2 regions of the Nitrospira sp. Ecomares 2.1 genome follow, and region 1 is predicted to be linked to the other one. Evidence: riboswitches for the same ligand, from Rfam matches in the RefSeq annotation. Region 1 holds a riboswitch; the other holds the start of a gene.
What was found. A riboswitch is a leader RNA that binds a small molecule or an ion and turns the genes downstream of it on or off. The one in region 1 is predicted to bind cyclic di-GMP.
Positions count from the first base shown of each region.

Region 2: linked by a shared signal. The riboswitch ahead of ACWHYD_RS08695 (sigma-70 family RNA polymerase sigma factor) and the one ahead of ACWHYD_RS15095 (fibronectin type III domain-containing protein) in region 1 are both predicted to bind cyclic di-GMP.

Region 1 is NZ_OZ224219.1:3,417,305-3,425,186, forward strand. It holds gene ACWHYD_RS15085 (hypothetical protein) at 1-175, opposite strand, end outside; gene ACWHYD_RS15090 (outer membrane beta-barrel protein) at 601-1,749, opposite strand; gene ACWHYD_RS15095 (fibronectin type III domain-containing protein) at 2,742-3,143, opposite strand; cyclic di-GMP riboswitch class I at 3,220-3,309, opposite strand; gene ACWHYD_RS15100 (hypothetical protein) at 3,912-4,166, opposite strand; gene ACWHYD_RS15105 (FG-GAP-like repeat-containing protein) at 4,440-6,320, opposite strand; gene ACWHYD_RS15110 (hypothetical protein) at 6,349-6,714, opposite strand; gene ACWHYD_RS15115 (hypothetical protein) at 7,001-7,210, shown strand; gene ACWHYD_RS15120 (hypothetical protein) at 7,283-7,558, opposite strand.
Region 2 is NZ_OZ224219.1:1,994,123-2,002,004, forward strand. It holds gene ACWHYD_RS08675 (SMP-30/gluconolactonase/LRE family protein) at 1-1,648, opposite strand, end outside; gene ACWHYD_RS08680 (cold shock domain-containing protein) at 1,945-2,166, opposite strand; gene ACWHYD_RS08685 (LptF/LptG family permease) at 2,481-3,569, shown strand; gene lptG (LPS export ABC transporter permease LptG) at 3,599-4,687, shown strand; cyclic di-GMP riboswitch class I at 4,987-5,077, shown strand; gene ACWHYD_RS08695 (sigma-70 family RNA polymerase sigma factor) at 5,163-6,041, shown strand; gene ACWHYD_RS08700 (cell wall hydrolase) at 6,042-6,611, opposite strand; gene ACWHYD_RS08705 (hypothetical protein) at 7,051-7,611, shown strand; gene trxA (thioredoxin) at 7,777-7,882, shown strand, end outside.

The sequences.
Region 1 (7,882 bases):
GTATCTTCTCCTGCTGCAAATCGACGGAAATGACTTTATTCATTTCCTCAACGGGGGCCTCATATTTTATACCCAACTGTTTCTGTAATTGCTCCAATACCGTTCGTAAGGTCACCTGTGACAGATGACCTGTTAACCGATCCCCCTCAACCTGTAGAGGGACCTCAGGTGTCAAAGCGAGTACCCCTCCTCTGAGGCATACCAAAAGGATTAAGGCCGCCAGAATCAGCCCATTTATCCATCTAGACGGTATTTTTTGACCGGATCTCATGGCACATCTCCTTTCCCAATCAAACAGTTGAACTAGCTCAATTTCAATCTGGAGTAGACGAAAACCCTCAAACCTCTATCTATTTTTCATATTTTCGCATCACTCTCAATTAATCTCAATCTCCTGAACAAGAGTTAAGAGTGCGAAAATTTTGAAATTCATATTGGAGAGATCCATGAGGATTTCTCCGCATGCTGATCAAACGAGATAGGGGGATTACCGCCACAGGGTGATCTCAAGAGAACAGGAAAATACTTGTCACACAACTGTCAAAGGGCAAGGAACAGTTTGGAAAGAATTGGGGCGGATTAAGGGTGCATTCTGTTTTACTAGATAATCCCTTGGATTGAAAGCATGATCGTATTACTATTGAAATCAAAATTGTCGATGTTTGAGGTTCTCTTCTCGAAAATATAATCTAAACGAAATCCCAACCATTTAACCGTACGATATTCCGGTCCTATCCGCAAACGAAATCGATCATCCGTTCTATTGGTATCAAAATTATCGTTGGCGTAGTAAAAATTTCCACGCAGGGCAAACCGGTCCGTAAATGACTGTTTCCCATAAACGTCAACGCCAATTCGCTTATACGTGGAAGTATTCTGAACCGCTGACTGATTAATTGTTGAAAAGGGGCGGAGACGAAAACTTAACCGAGACGTAGGGTTCCAATCCAAATTTCCTCGCATGTAAAAGAAGGTCCGCTGCGCCGATCCTAAGCTTAAACCCTTTGCAAGAAGAGCTTGGCCACGGGCGGAGTTTTCATCGATAGCCGCATGGTCAAAATTCAAAACCTGGTACCCTACATTGAGTTCTCCCGATAACTGGCGGGTAGGGGCTATACTGAAGCCCGTATACGCCCCGTAACCGAAACTATTCTGCTGCGTATTCGTATTATAATCATTGTTGACCATTCGAACGCCAAGAAGGGCTCGAGTTGAGTGGGTTACACTTACAGATACACTGAGATTGGCCCCAGCACGGGTCCGGTCCCGCGGGGCATCCTGACCATTGTTTGTGTAATTTAAATCATCAAAATACGTGCGAAGACGGATACCTGCCTTTTGCCCCGTGAATTCAATTTGGCCTAAAAACTGATTCACATTCCACTTGGTAATATCCTTTTGTTGAGTATCCACCTCCGACCCTCTCGGGTCAAACCCTTCTAAATGGCCTCCTTGCAAGTCTATTGCTAACCCACCAGGATAATTCAAGCTTACATGGCCAAGAGCATCTTGAGCCAAAGCATTATTGTCGGTGAATTTTTTGTAGAGAAATTGGGCAGCGCGGTAGTCAAGAAGAACGGAATGCTTACCTCCACCAAACGGCATGAACGCCTGAATCCCTGGTGCGATGGTCGTAAGAAAGTCACTTTTCGTGTTTGTGTCTCTCTTAAACACATTGTCTGTAAACACTTCCGATACACCTAAAAACGGATGGAGCTGAACCGGACCGGCTTTGAGACCATCCCCCATACCATTTCCCGTCAGATATTCACGAAAAAGCCCGCTCCGATTTTGGATAGGTCGGTGAGACCCAGTGAAATAAAATAGTCCCATATCAGAAAAGGATTGAGCCTTCACCGTGCCCGGGACAAAAACCTCACAAAAAATGAGACATGTTAGAAAAAGAACAAGACCCCATTTCCGCTCACGCATCGTGCAAAATGGGAAAAGACACAGCGCTCTTGTTTTTGGCCATACGCAATTAATCATCAAATAACCATACTCACTAATCAATTCAAATATCCGGGTAGATTCAGAAGAGGATTCGAAAATAGTGGAGCTTAATCACATTTAAATATGGTGCCCTCATCCCCTTGTTAAGTCAATTACAAAATGAGTGCTCCGATAAGGAACGGACCTTACCATAGGAACCGACAGAAGAAACAGTCATCGATTTTTGTATGAGAATATTTTCCTTCTAGGAAATTTTTCTTGCAATGGGATGATTACCAAAATTATCGGATAAAGTCGATCCAGGGGGGGGGGAACAGATAATACCGCACGACGTACAGTCAAATTCCAGGAAACCACGTCTGTCGAAGCCCAATGGAGAAGATTAACAACGATTGCGAAGCGGAGCAAACTATTTTATGAAATTTGAATTGGTGAAATCCGGCACGGATGCCGGATTTCCCGTAAAGTTACTTGGGGAGGGTTAGCAAAAATCCGACGAAGTGAGATTTGAAAAAATTGAAGAATACTTATGAGATTTCATGTGATCGTCTCCGTCCGATAATCCATCCTTATAAATAACGCCATATCGCCTGAGGAAAATTATTTTTAAATGCGACCTTTGCAGTACATCCTCGTTCTGCAAATTGCCCCGGAAGTAGGCGTCTTCATTATGACGGATCTCACCGTACAAGACCCAAGAGAATTCAGCTAACCACATTTCCGGGATGCGACCTGTCTACCAATACAAACTCCCAGTAAATATTTGTCGCAGATGACGATGTTAAATTTCAATAAACTTGGACATTCCTAGGAGGAGCAGGACGTGCCGCAACAATCGGCACAGTTACACTGACCTGGTTCGAATAGGGACTTTCGATTTTCCGATTCCGGTCGTATGCCTTGACCGCAATATAATACGTTTGACCGGGAATCAGGCTTGTTAAGGTATAGATGGCTTGGGATCCGACATCTTGAGTCTGGGAATAACTGCCGCTTGAAGTCCCGTAGGCTATGATAAATCCTCCATATTCAGCGGAAGGAGGATTCCAGGCTAGGGTGACTTCTCCCGCCAATGCATTGGAGTGGGAGAAGCAGAGAAAAATGACAATGGCCCATAATAAACTAAACGCGAATCGAGAAGAATTGGGACGGGGAACACCTACTCGAGAGAAACCTTGATCGTCTGCCATACGAGATCTCCTTTATGCATGTGAGTCATGCCGAGCGAAGCCACGTCGCTTTTGATCAAGGAGACTCTGTGACTTGCCTGGCAACCTGGCAACCTTATCTTGAACTCCAAGAAGTAGGCCCATGGCTTTGCGTCCCACCCTTTCAGATGGTTTGCCTTTTTCAGGTTATGACCGTTTTTAATACTGGATGCTTCATCGGAACATTTGCCAGATCCTTAAATGCTAGGGGAGGGAACTGTCAATTTCTCAAGAATTTATGAAATCGCCCGAACCTTAATCACAAAAAATAAGGAAAATGAATAGTATGATTCATGACTCAATACTATGATTGAACAGACGCAATAATCTAACGAACCTCTAACCTAATATTGCCCAGTCCGAAATCCAAGAAGTTTGGCCAGTCATTGAAAATCTCCACATGGCTCGGTCCATAAGGATTCAGTGAAGAAAGAAATTCCTTTCTCAAGAAACTACCAGGTGCGTTACAATTACCAAACATGGACATGTCTGTTAGTTTTCCTTCATTCGCTGGGATCAAAATAAAGCTTTTGTACGGACATCCCACAGAGAGCGAGCGAACCCTTCCAACGCATCGCTCTGCCCAGGGGTACCACCAAGCATTCCACCTCTGGAGTGTGGGAATCTACCACATTAATGAACTTCAACCGTTCTATGATCCTCTCCCCTATTTTTTGATTTAGAATGGGTAGACCAAGCCTTAAATCCAAGGGAATGTCTATAATCGAGGGTTTGAAGTTGAAATTTCCCTCACCATCCAAACAATTGCGATATAACAAGGTAGACCCAGGCAGCACCAAAAATATATGTGATTTCATTCTCACCGATTCGATGATAAAAAAGACGATATCCCAGAATCGGCACAATCGCTAAGATCAGCGCAGAAAAAAAGTGCCCAATCACATCGCCCATAATCGCACTAATTTCGGAATGCCCAGGTACTGCAAGCAAAATGCTGCCTCCAAGCATAGCTGCCCACCACCATTTCACATTGACCATCAGCATATTCACGCTCCCATACAAAGCATGCATCCCCAGTTAAAATAATCTCAATGAAAAATGGCTCAACACAATTTGACCGTATAGAAACAGAGCAACCTGCCAAAGACAGGGTCTCCTTGAGTAAACTTTTCCAGGCCTCACATCCAAAACGGCTACCCAAACCCCTGGTCATGTGCCTCTCGCACTTGAACGAGCCTACATTAGGAGAAGACCCTTTATGTTCATCACTTTAGTTTGGCTAGGACACAGGGTTGTAAACCTCCTTATACAATTCACCTAATGCTGAATTTTCCAGTTGGTTGAGGCACTTCCCGGAAAGCCTATCGACGTGATTGCGAGCCCATTCATTATCCACACCGCCACCGTACCCGTCTGCTTATTACGCCAAATAATATCTGCGCGCCCATCCCCATTGACATCACTGGTGTTAGCAATCTCCCACCCCTGAGGGACCACGCCAAAAAACCCCGGCGAACTGAGAGTCACTCCATTCATTAACCAAATTGCAACCTCCCCGTTACTCGTTTTGCGCCAAACCAAATCCCCCATCCCGTCATCATTCACATCACCCACCCCCGCAATCTGCCAATCCGTGGAGACCCCACCGGTGAAACCTATTGACAGGACCGTGAGCCCCTGCATTAGCCACGTTTCCACTGCGCCGGTAAGGGTATTCCTCCATATAAGATCCGCTTTTCCATCGGCATTCATATCTCCCATTCCGGCCATTTTCCACTCCAACGGCACCGCACCCAAGTGGCCGGAAGAAGCAATCGTGGAGCCGCTCATTAACCAAATCGTCACTTCTCCACTACTCGTGTTTAGCCAAACGACGTCTGCCCTCCCATCGCCGTTAACATCACCCACACTCGCGATTTGCCAATCCAGAGAGACACTACCCGGAAAACCCACCGACATGACAGTGAGACCATTCATCAGCCACACCGCTACCGTTCCGGTATCGCTGTGGCGCCAGATCACATCTGCTTTCCCATCCTCATTGACATCTCCGATACCGGCAACCTGCCACTTCGACGACACCACGCCCAATGAACCGGAGGAAGCAATCGTAGGACCGTTCATCAACCAAATCGCAACAGCCCACGTGCTGGTATTGCGCCAGACGAGGTCTGCCTTTTCGTCCCCGTTGACATCATTTCGAATTGGAAAACTCACGTCAGCTTCAAATACCCATCCTAAATCCTGCAACAGAGGTTGAGCCAACCCGAGATCATGAATCGCCCTTCCGGAAGCTATTCCAGGCTCCATAAGCTGGTCTGGCTTAATCGTGTTCGTGAAATGAGACACCGAGGAACCCAATTCAACCGGGTTCGGGGCATACATTTGCACATGTGTGTTTGTTCGTCCGGCCGTCAATGTCCCAGATGCCCCTTGAAGATTGGCACCAACAAAATGAAGATTCTGCCAAGAAACATTCGCAGATTGCCGTTGCAGGTCGGTCATTGAAAGATAATCGGCCGGGCTGGCTCCATGATGCTCTAACCAGCGCATAAAAGCATCATTGCCTCCAAGGAATGTCTCTCCAGTCAGGGCGTCGACCAATGACAAAAACCCAAGGCCATGGATAATTTCATGAAGTACCACGGTGACAAAATCAAATTGTCCCGCTGGGGGGTTGGCATCCAGCCCAAAATACCAATTCGTGAAATTTGCACTGAAGGTGGCACTTATATCACTGGTAGTCAGATCCAGGTCCTGTTCTGCAAATTTATTTGCCAAGGATTGAACATACCAGGTATTCGCCACCGGAGCATTGGGGAAATTCCGATGGACGGTATTAGGGCCAGCCGATCCCAGGATTCCTGCTCCTAAGGAATCAATTCGAGCATCGACTCGAATGCCCACCGTACTCACCAATCCCTGCGCTAAAATATTTGCCGCATACTCAAAGGCTTTCAACCTCGCCTGCCCAAGCGTTATCGCGGTATTCCCACCCACTGGGGTAAAAGGGGCAGGATCGTTAAATCCCTCACCAGGGCTATCTTTATTCACAATAACAATGGTGGCTGCGTCGGTCTCGGCCAAGAGGCCAAGGCCCCAAAAGAGTAAGACAACCAGAAACCCAGCCACACACAGGCTGAAGGATATCGGCAACTGAGAGGGACCTCTCAGCATATTGGCATTAGGGTCATTCATGAACCGAAATGGTAGCCTTGGAAATTTTTTAGGGTTTCAAGGACTGTAAATCCACAGATTCATGGTGATGAATCGCATGGTCAGCGCCATCTGGCACCTTTAAAATTGACTGAAACCGGCCTTCAACATTGACCATTGTTCCACCGCCTGCATCTGGAACATACCGCAAACCCTCCTTACTCATACGACTCTCGGGAATCGAGCCCAATGGAAGGGGTTGTAGCGTTCCATCGGGCTCTTCAATCCGCATGGGTGCTTTAGCTCCCTTACGATGCTTAAGAGTCAATTCTTCCTCCTCTCCACCATCTGCTACAATAATGACCTCTGCTTGCAGGAGAGGGTCACTAATCAGCATTATCCAAAACATGACAAATAGTGGCGGCACAATTTTCATTTCATTTCCTCCATTCAACAACTTCCCTTTTTTCTTTGAGGAAAAATTCAGAGAGAACCCTATCAAAGAAAATCATTCTGGCATTTCTATTTAATCTAATATTCCGTTTCAGCTATGACAACTAAAAAAGGAAATCCATGGTGTTTCCTTAAAAAAGTATGTCATATTTTCCGGCCAACGAGCTACAATTAAAAGTCTGTCAATAATGGTGAAGGGAGGCATAGCCTTTCGGGTGAAGGTTCCCCCACACCCTGTTTGCCCGGACCGACGGAGTAAGGATAGGCCAATGAAAAGGAAAGCACCACGGAGCGGGAGAAGAAAGCACCTGCCTTACGGCTGTCTTAAGACTTATGCCCGTCGGAAGATTCAAGGCTGGCTTCAAGATATTCCGGAACAGGAGGTCCCGGAATACTTAGGGCGGGAGAAGAGCAGAAGCAAGACCGTGGCCGACGAGCAGCTCGGATGTCGCGGTGATACCCTTTATTGGCGCCCTTGATGAGCAACGATTTTCAATCGGAGAGAAATGAATTAAAAATCGAAATGCAACGCCCGAGAAACGAGCCAAATCTTATCGTGAGTTCAAACGCCACCGCTTCCTCTTTTCATCCTGCTCAGCCTCTTCCACCAGTTGGATTAGGCCTTCCTTCTGAAGCAACCGCAACATTTCCCCACAGGTGTGATCCAATTCCCCGGTGCCCATATTATGCAACCCTGCCCGCCGGGCAATTTCTTCCTGAATAACGCCCATTCCCTCGGACTCTGCATCCGGATGCCCACGAAGAACCTCTAGAATATGATCCTTTAATCCATTAATCAGCTCGGCGCCCCGTTGATGAAGATTCATAGCGTCCCCTCCTAATTGGTAATTCTTTGAAATGTGATATTGGGTCCGTTAGATCCAACGCCACACCCTCCAACTCCATTCTGAGTTAATCATCCCTTTGCGCTTTAATCTTCTCAGGATTATACAACCAATTCAACAATACGGACCGGCAACCCGTTTTTGAGGCCAAAAGGAAATCTAAGAATTCCGTTGTAGATTTCAGGTCTGACGAAGATTGTTGGTTAATTTAGGAGAAAAGGGGAAAGTTTTTGGCTGGAAAACCAAAGGTCGAACCTGGGCAGCCAGTTCCGAAAATCTACAAAATCAAAAGGCGGGGAACCATAT
Region 2 (7,882 bases), 1.4 Mb from region 1:
TGTCGATCAGAACCGGAATAGCGGTCTGTTCCTCAGAAAGCTGGCTTTCTGCTCCTTCTTCAGTGACCGAAGTCATGGCATAAAAATATGGCGTGTCATTTGTGAGACCACTATGAATATAGGGGGTGGTCACGCCTTCAATCTTTGTTGAAGTTTCTGTAGAGACATTGGGTTCCGTACTAAAATAGAGGTTGTAACTGACGGCATTGGGAACTTCGAGCCAACTAAGGATGTTTTCCGTATCCCCCGGCTTAACGGCAAGGTTGATGGGGGCGGTAAGATCGCTGGAAACCCGTTTTTCTTGTTTGCCACGATTGAGTTCTTCTTCTGTTGGGGCAAACTTGGTTAAACGATGGTTGCCGCTGTCTATTACGTATACATATCCCTCTTTGTCTATTGCGATCCCTGACGGGAAATTCAGCTGTCCTTCGGTTAATCCACGATTTCCCCATGAAGTTAGATAGGTTCCGCTAGAATCAAATTTTTGGACACGGTGATTTCCGCTGTCGACAATGTACACATATCCCAACGGGTCGCAGGCGACTCCCCATGGGGCTTTGAATTGGCCAGGGGCATTCCCTTCCTTTCCCCACTTCAGGAGAAAGTTACCGCGTGCATCAAACTTTTGAATCCGATTGTTCCCCTCATCAGCAATATAAATATTCCCTACAAAGTCAACTGCGAGTCCGCGAGGAAAAAAGAACGCCCCGTCATATCCCCCGTCACGGCCCCACTTGAGCACAGGGGATCCGTTTGGCAGGAATTTTTGAATTCTTGCATTGCTGGTATCAGAGACAAACAGGTTGCCTTGGGAATCGGTGGTAACACCCCAAGGGACATCAAATTTCCCGGCTTCCGCCCCTCGCCAGGCAAAACCAAATTTCCCCCATGCGTTGATAATATTACCTTCTGAATCAAATTTTTGGATGCGATTGTTCCCACTGTCGGCCACATACACCTCTCCTTCTGGTGAGGTGGCGATGCCACGTGGGTAATAAAATTTTCCTTCGCTTGAATCGGGTTCGTCCCCCCAACGTGCAAGAAATTTTCCCGATCGGTCAAACTTCTGAATTGAATGATTGTCTGTATCGCCGACATAGATATTTCCGTCTTTATCAATAGCAATGCCGGTTGGTGATTTGAATTCTCCATCGTCGACGCCTTCACATCCGATTTGCATTACGGAGAGATAGGGGGAGGGAATCGACATTACTTCCTCAGACAATAGACTTTCACCCTCTTCTGTGACCACAGAGATTGCATAGTGGTAACAGAAGTTATTGGCTAAGTCGTTATGTTCATAAGGAGATATCGCTCCTTCAATGCAATTGGCTTTTTCTTTTGTAATCCCAACTTTTGGGATAAAATCCTCATGCCCTGCGACTGGTCTGGTCAGTTCATTTGGCTTAATTTGAACGCCTTTGGTGGTCATGAAATAAACGTTGTAATACAGGGCTTCAGGGACAGGATCCCATGTGAGGGTAATACGCGTATGATCAGGGATCGCACGTAAGTTGTCTGGTGCCTGAGGAATATTGGCATCCTGGTTTTGTCCTGCTCCCCAGTCTTCCTCCCCACTTTCTACGGTCAACAACCTGGTTCGAGATAGCGGGTTTTCAAAAAATAAGGCATCGAGAAGTTTTGTCATGCTGTTCCTCTGAAATTGATGAGTCAATTGTGTATAATTTGAAATTTTGCAATAAATACAACGACTTACGAGAAAAGTCTACCAGGAGAAAAATAGCGAAGTCAAGGAAGGCTTAGCAGGCCCATGACCTCCTAACCTTCTTAGATAACAAGTCAATTGTAAGTTATGACAGATCAAGGAATACTCTTACCTTATTATTTTTGAAGAAAAGTTGATCCATAGGGAACCCAAAAACCTCGCCCCCTTCACCACTCAAAAGTAGGTAAGAAGGCGACAGATATTCAACAGTGCAGTGCTTACGAAGGTTGGCCAATTCCTGATTTAGTGACGTTGGCAGCCTGCGGACCCTTTGCTCCTTCTACCAAGTCAAATTCGACGGATTCCCCCTCCTTTAGGGATTTAAATCCGTCTTCTTGAAGAGCGGAATAATGGACAAACACGTCCTGTCCACCTTCAACTTGAATGAATCCAAAACCTTTTCGATCATTAAACCATTTTACCGTTCCCTTACTTCTCATGATGGCCCTCCCCATTAGAGCACTTGTGGATATAGATTATAAAATTTGTGCGTTCCTAAAAAAAAAGCCGAAAAAGGAGTTCATTCCTCTCTCGGCTTCACGGCGTAATATCCTTTTCACTTCTTTAACCATAATACAAAAACGATGATGGTGTAGCACAGTTTAAAGAATCTGTCAATAAATGACAGGAGGAAATTCATTCCCTACTATTTCGCCTGTAGGGTAATTGTTCCAGATTTGGAATTAATGGCCGAGGGGGCCATGTTGGTTATCCGACATTTTTTATCACTTTTTATTCATCCGTATTGTCCAAGATGTTGATCAGACTTCTCGATCGGTACATTTTTTTTGAGTTACTTCCCCCATTTTTGACCAGCCTCACCGGATTGTGTTTCATCATTTTTACGAAGGAAATGCTACGGCTGGTGGATTTAGTGGTATCTCGAGGAATTAGCTTGGCGGGCTTGGGGTCGATTGTTCTGCATTTGCTTCCTTCCTTTTTAGTCCTAACCTTACCAATTGCCTGCTTGATTGCCTCAATTTCGGCATTTAATCGCCTATCGTTTGACAATGAGGTGACTGCCATTCGAGCCGCGGGGGTTAGTTTCTGGCGGATCAACCTTCCTGTGGCGGTCTTTTCCGGAATGGTATTTCTTTTAACGGTGTACCTTTCTCAATGGGGCCAGCCGTGGGCCAAAGTGTCATTGAAGACTTTGGCCCTGAGCGTCATCGAAGATGAGTTGACTCTTGCTGTTGATTCGGGTGTGTTTAATGAACCAATCCCTGGACTCATGGTGTATGTGCCTCACTCAGAGAATGGCTCTGGCCAAAAGGGCGTATTTATTTCGGATCAGCGTAATCCCGACCAACCCTTGATCATTGTGGCGGAGAATTTTCAAATGTTGAAACAGAGCGAACGTCAGCAGTTTGGTATTCGCTTGTTTAGGGGGGCAATCCATCAAATCCCCAAAGATGCCAATAGTTTTCATCGGGTCGCCTTTGATACCTATGATTTTTGGCTATCTTCACCATTTACGTCAGTGAAAGAAAAAACCAAACGGAAAACCTACCAAGACCTCACTCAACAATTGGAAGAATCGGGTGGAACGGATGCCGGTGCCCTTCGTCGATTAATAGAGTTTCATAAAGACACGGCCTTTCCGGTCGCCACCTTTGTGCTGGGTTTATTGGGCGTTCCGGTCGGAATTGTGTCGAAGCGGTCGGGAAAAGCCGGAGGGTTTGCGATTGGGGTTCTCGTGGTCATCGGGTTTTATCTATTAAATGTGCTGGGAGAGTTTCTCGTGACGACTTTGGTGATTTCTCCATTAGCTGGCGCATGGATGCCAAACATCATCCTGGCCTGCCTGACAGGATTCTTACTATTTCAAGCACGAAAGCAATGATCAAGAAATTTTTCAACCAGATTTAGATCATGAAGAAAATTTCTTGGTATGTGTTTGGAAAATTTAGCCGGGTCTTCCTGATGTGTCTTGTAACGGTGTTGACGATTTATCTCGTCGTGGATTTTTTCGAAAAATTAAGAAAATTTTTAAAATATGATGCGGACTTAACGGTTATTTTTAGCTTTTTTGTCTATCGAATCCCTGAAATTGCCTTTTTACTGGCCCCGCTGGCGGCCCTGATGGCCTCAATTTTGACGGTTGGTGGGCTTAACCGGACTCGTGAAATTACGGCGATGCGCAGTTGCGGGTTAAGTTTTTATCAAATTGCCATTCCCTTTTTTGTTTTTGGTGCGCTCGTGAGTGTCGTGGGTCTGAGTTTGACGGCTGTGTTGATTCCTCTGGCCAATATCAAAGCCGAATATGTCCAATCGGTCCTGATTCAAAATAAACCAGAGCCCCTCTCACTCACTCCGGAAGGTTTGTGGCTCAGGGTGGGACGAAATCACCTTTTGCGTATTGATTCGGTGACAGAGGATGGACATCGTTTGAATGGTATTCACCAGTACACACTCGATGATCGCTTCAATCTCAAGGGAATTCTTGAAGGGGAATGGGCAACATTTGTCGATGAGGAATGGGTGATTGAGCATGTGATTCAACGAACATTTCAGGAAGAAGAACGCATGCAAGTGAATGGCATGCCACGGCAGGTGTTGCGCCTCTCTCTCACGCCTGATGATTTTCAGAATTGGCTATCTCAGTCTCCAGAGCACATGTCGTTGTATGAATTGCATGATTATATTCAGAGAGTAATTGAAGATGGCCATAGTCCTCATCGTTTTTTAACTGATTATTGGGCTCGTTTTGCGTACTCCATCGTTCCTCTGGTGATGACATTGCTAGGGATCTCGGTGAGTCTTCGAGGAAGTGGTGTGCGTGGGGTGGGAGTGGCGAAAGGGCTTGGGCAAACTCTGGCAATTGGATTTTTCTTCTGGGCCGCACATTCCGTGGGTATTGTTTTAGGACGCAATGGAGCGGTGTTACCGATCATTGGTAGTTGGATTGCCACAGCCATGTTTTTGGTCATCGGAATTAACCTTTTTTTGAAGCTAAAATGAGGGAATCGCGATTGCCTTGAAGATTGCTCCGACAAATGTGTGATTGAAAATTTCGTCTTTGTTTGCTGGCACCATTAGTGTTTGTTCCTGATGCTGTGCAATGTATGAATTTGTCAATTTCCCTCATGAACACGCAAGGTTTTTTCTTAACTCCCCCTGTCTTGAATCCGATAACACTTGCACAGAGACAGAGCTTGAAGGGTAGAGGAGGCCCCAATGCTTTCAGGCAGACAGTGGATCGGAAATTTCAAAAACTCACCACTTACATAAGGTTGTGATTATCGGATAACAAATTCAACAGGTGACAAGGGCAAACTATCCGTGAGGGTAGGGCGCAAAGCCAAGAAACCCTGAGAGCGTGGTTGTTTTAGGGTTCGTCTGGTTACCGAACTGTGTTGGTAGGTCCATGCGTTCGTTCATGCGCCCATTCCCTGGAATTGGGCGCTTTTTTTTGGTCACAAGGAAAGGCCGAAATATGGACGATGACGCGCAACATTTCACAGAGCCAGCACTTGGCATCAAAGAGCTCGACTCGTCTTGCCTTGGCTCAGTTAGTCAGGACAAACCAGAAAATGGAGAAGCGCAGGACCGGCTTGATCAGGAACATGTTACTCGGATTTTATTGGAGTTTCTCCCGATCATTCGCCGGATGGCTGGAGTTATGGCGTTCAAGAATCCCTTTTCCCTGGATGTCGAGGATTTGACGAGCGCCGGGGCAATGGGTTTGTTGTCCGCGTTAAAGCGCTATGATCCAACACGGGATATCAAATTTAGAACATTTGCCGAATATCGCATCCGTGGCATGATGTTAGATGAAATTCGGGCAATGGATTGGGTTCCTCGGTCTGTTCGATCCCGTCGAGATCAAGTGCGACAAATTGTTGAAGAACATCTTCAGAAAAACGGGACGCCACCGACTTCACAGGAATTGGCTGCGCTATTGGGCGTTCCCATTGATGAAATAGAGGGAGTGGGAGGGTGTGATCCTCGTCTAATTAGTCTGGACGAGCCGGTTGGGCAAGGAGAAGATGAATGTACGCTTCGTGATGTTTTGCCGGATGTTAACCATCTTGACCCTTTTGTGGCCTGTGCGGACGCAGAAATGAAGGCGGCATTATCAGCGGCCCTTGAGACATTATCGGCACGCCAGCAAGAAGTACTTCAGTCCTATTATCACACCGGATTAACGATGAAGGAAATTGGTCACCAAATGGGGCTTACCGAATCTGGCGTCTGTCGGGTGCATTCCGGTGCACTCCGACATTTACGCATAGAGTTGAAACGTATTGAGGATGGGGGACGCAGTCCGACTCGGCCTAAGAATTTGCGAAAAACGCGTGCAGGCAATGACTAGTTAAATGGTGTGCTTATTAAAGAATTCGTGTCCGCCAATTTGGGCCACTTTTCGGTTGACCTGAGCCCAATGGGGGGTCTTGACCAGTTTGGGATTATAAAACAGCACAGCCCCATCCACTACCTTCCGACCGTCTTGCACAAGCCTCCAGGCTAATAAACTTTCTTGCATTTTTCGATTCGTTTGATCAAATTTCACTTCGTTTGGATTCCGCCCGATCCATGGCTCAAACTGTTTGGCACGAAGAACCGTGCCCTTGACCGTGCCATCGCTGTGGTATTTGTGAGTCATCCGGTTCCGAATGACGGCCGCAACGCCTAACTTTCCAGCAAAACTTTCCCCACGGGCTTCCAGGTAGATTGTTAGGGCGGCTAATGTATCGTCGCTGTGGGTGGAATCCTTCGTCTGGGTCATTTCTAGCGGCAATGATGAGCCAGGCGAAGAAGACGAAAGAACCAAAGCGATATCAGCCGAATTTACGTGAGTAGGGGAGACCGGGATTAAGCATAAAAAGAAGGTTTCTAGGCCAATGATGAGGATAAAAGGCAAAAGTCTTTTGTTTTGTTTCATTTTATCCCTTTTTTAGTGGTGATGGGTTTAAATTGTTTGCGCGTTGTTTTTTTAATAAAGGAGCTAAGTTCAATGTAATGCTTTTTGGATAAAATCTTTCGCAAGGTATATGCCATTGAAGTTTTAGATTGTTCAATGGCTCGTTTCTATGGGAGTCTTGTATTGTAGTGGGGAGTTTGGTGTTAGGCCTTTTGGATTTTTATAAATTACAAGTGGCCTTCCCTACAGCATTATGTCGTGGTTCCGGGACATCATAGACAAGGGGAAACGGTTTTTTTTTAAATAGGCATTGGAAACAGGGAGATTTCGGGATTCTCCTACTGATTAAAAATCCGACAATCTTAAAATTGGGTAATTGAATCAGCGGAAAATGGGGTGAACAACCTGGGAATCTATCGAGAATGCTGCATATTCCAAGATTTTAGTGAGGGAGGAGATCATGAGGGCTTTGTCGGCGAGCAAAAGAGCATGGGAACTGATGGTGTGTTTCGGCGTGGGAGTAATTCTTCTGGTTACGTTGCCGCATTCCAATGGTTGGGCTCAGTCAGACCAAATTCCTATCTTGACTAGTAAGCCTCTCGCGCATGCTAAAGTGTTTTTGAGTGCCGGAGATTACCGGCGAGCGGTGGAGGCTTGCCAAAAAAATATTGACCGCAACCCCTCGGTTGAAGCGTATGTTTATTTGGCCTACGTATATCAGGCAATTGATGGTTATTTAGGATCATTAGCGAAGCAGGAGGATTATGTGAAAGTAGAGCAGTTAGCTTTGAATTTGACCGCACGGGACATTCTTGATCTCATTGATCCGCCAAATGTCATGCCTCGTATGGCGCAAGAGCTTATTCATGAAGGTATTCGACAACAATTTGACGTGACAGCAGCGATGGCCAATCGGTTGAGTCGGACACAGACGGAAGAATTATGGGCACAACAAACCCGGTGGCGCGAATTGAATCCTGATTCATGGTGGACCGGCACACCGGATGAATGGCAGTGGTGAATTCGGTTCCTGTCATTTCTGCGAGTGTTAGAGATCCCTCAAATCATAGGGGGTAGCCCTCATTGCTAGCTAAGCCTGTATGAATGAGTTGACAGTCCGACAAGAGCGGTTTTAGGATGCCATCAGAGCTGGGCATTTTGTCGTATTTATCCAAGGAGGCAGTCAGTGTCTGATTTAGTGGCCAAAGCGGATGCAACGAATTGGGATGGGGAAGTGCTGAAATCTTCAGAGGTGGTCATGGTGGATTTCTGGGCGGTCTGGTGTGGACCCT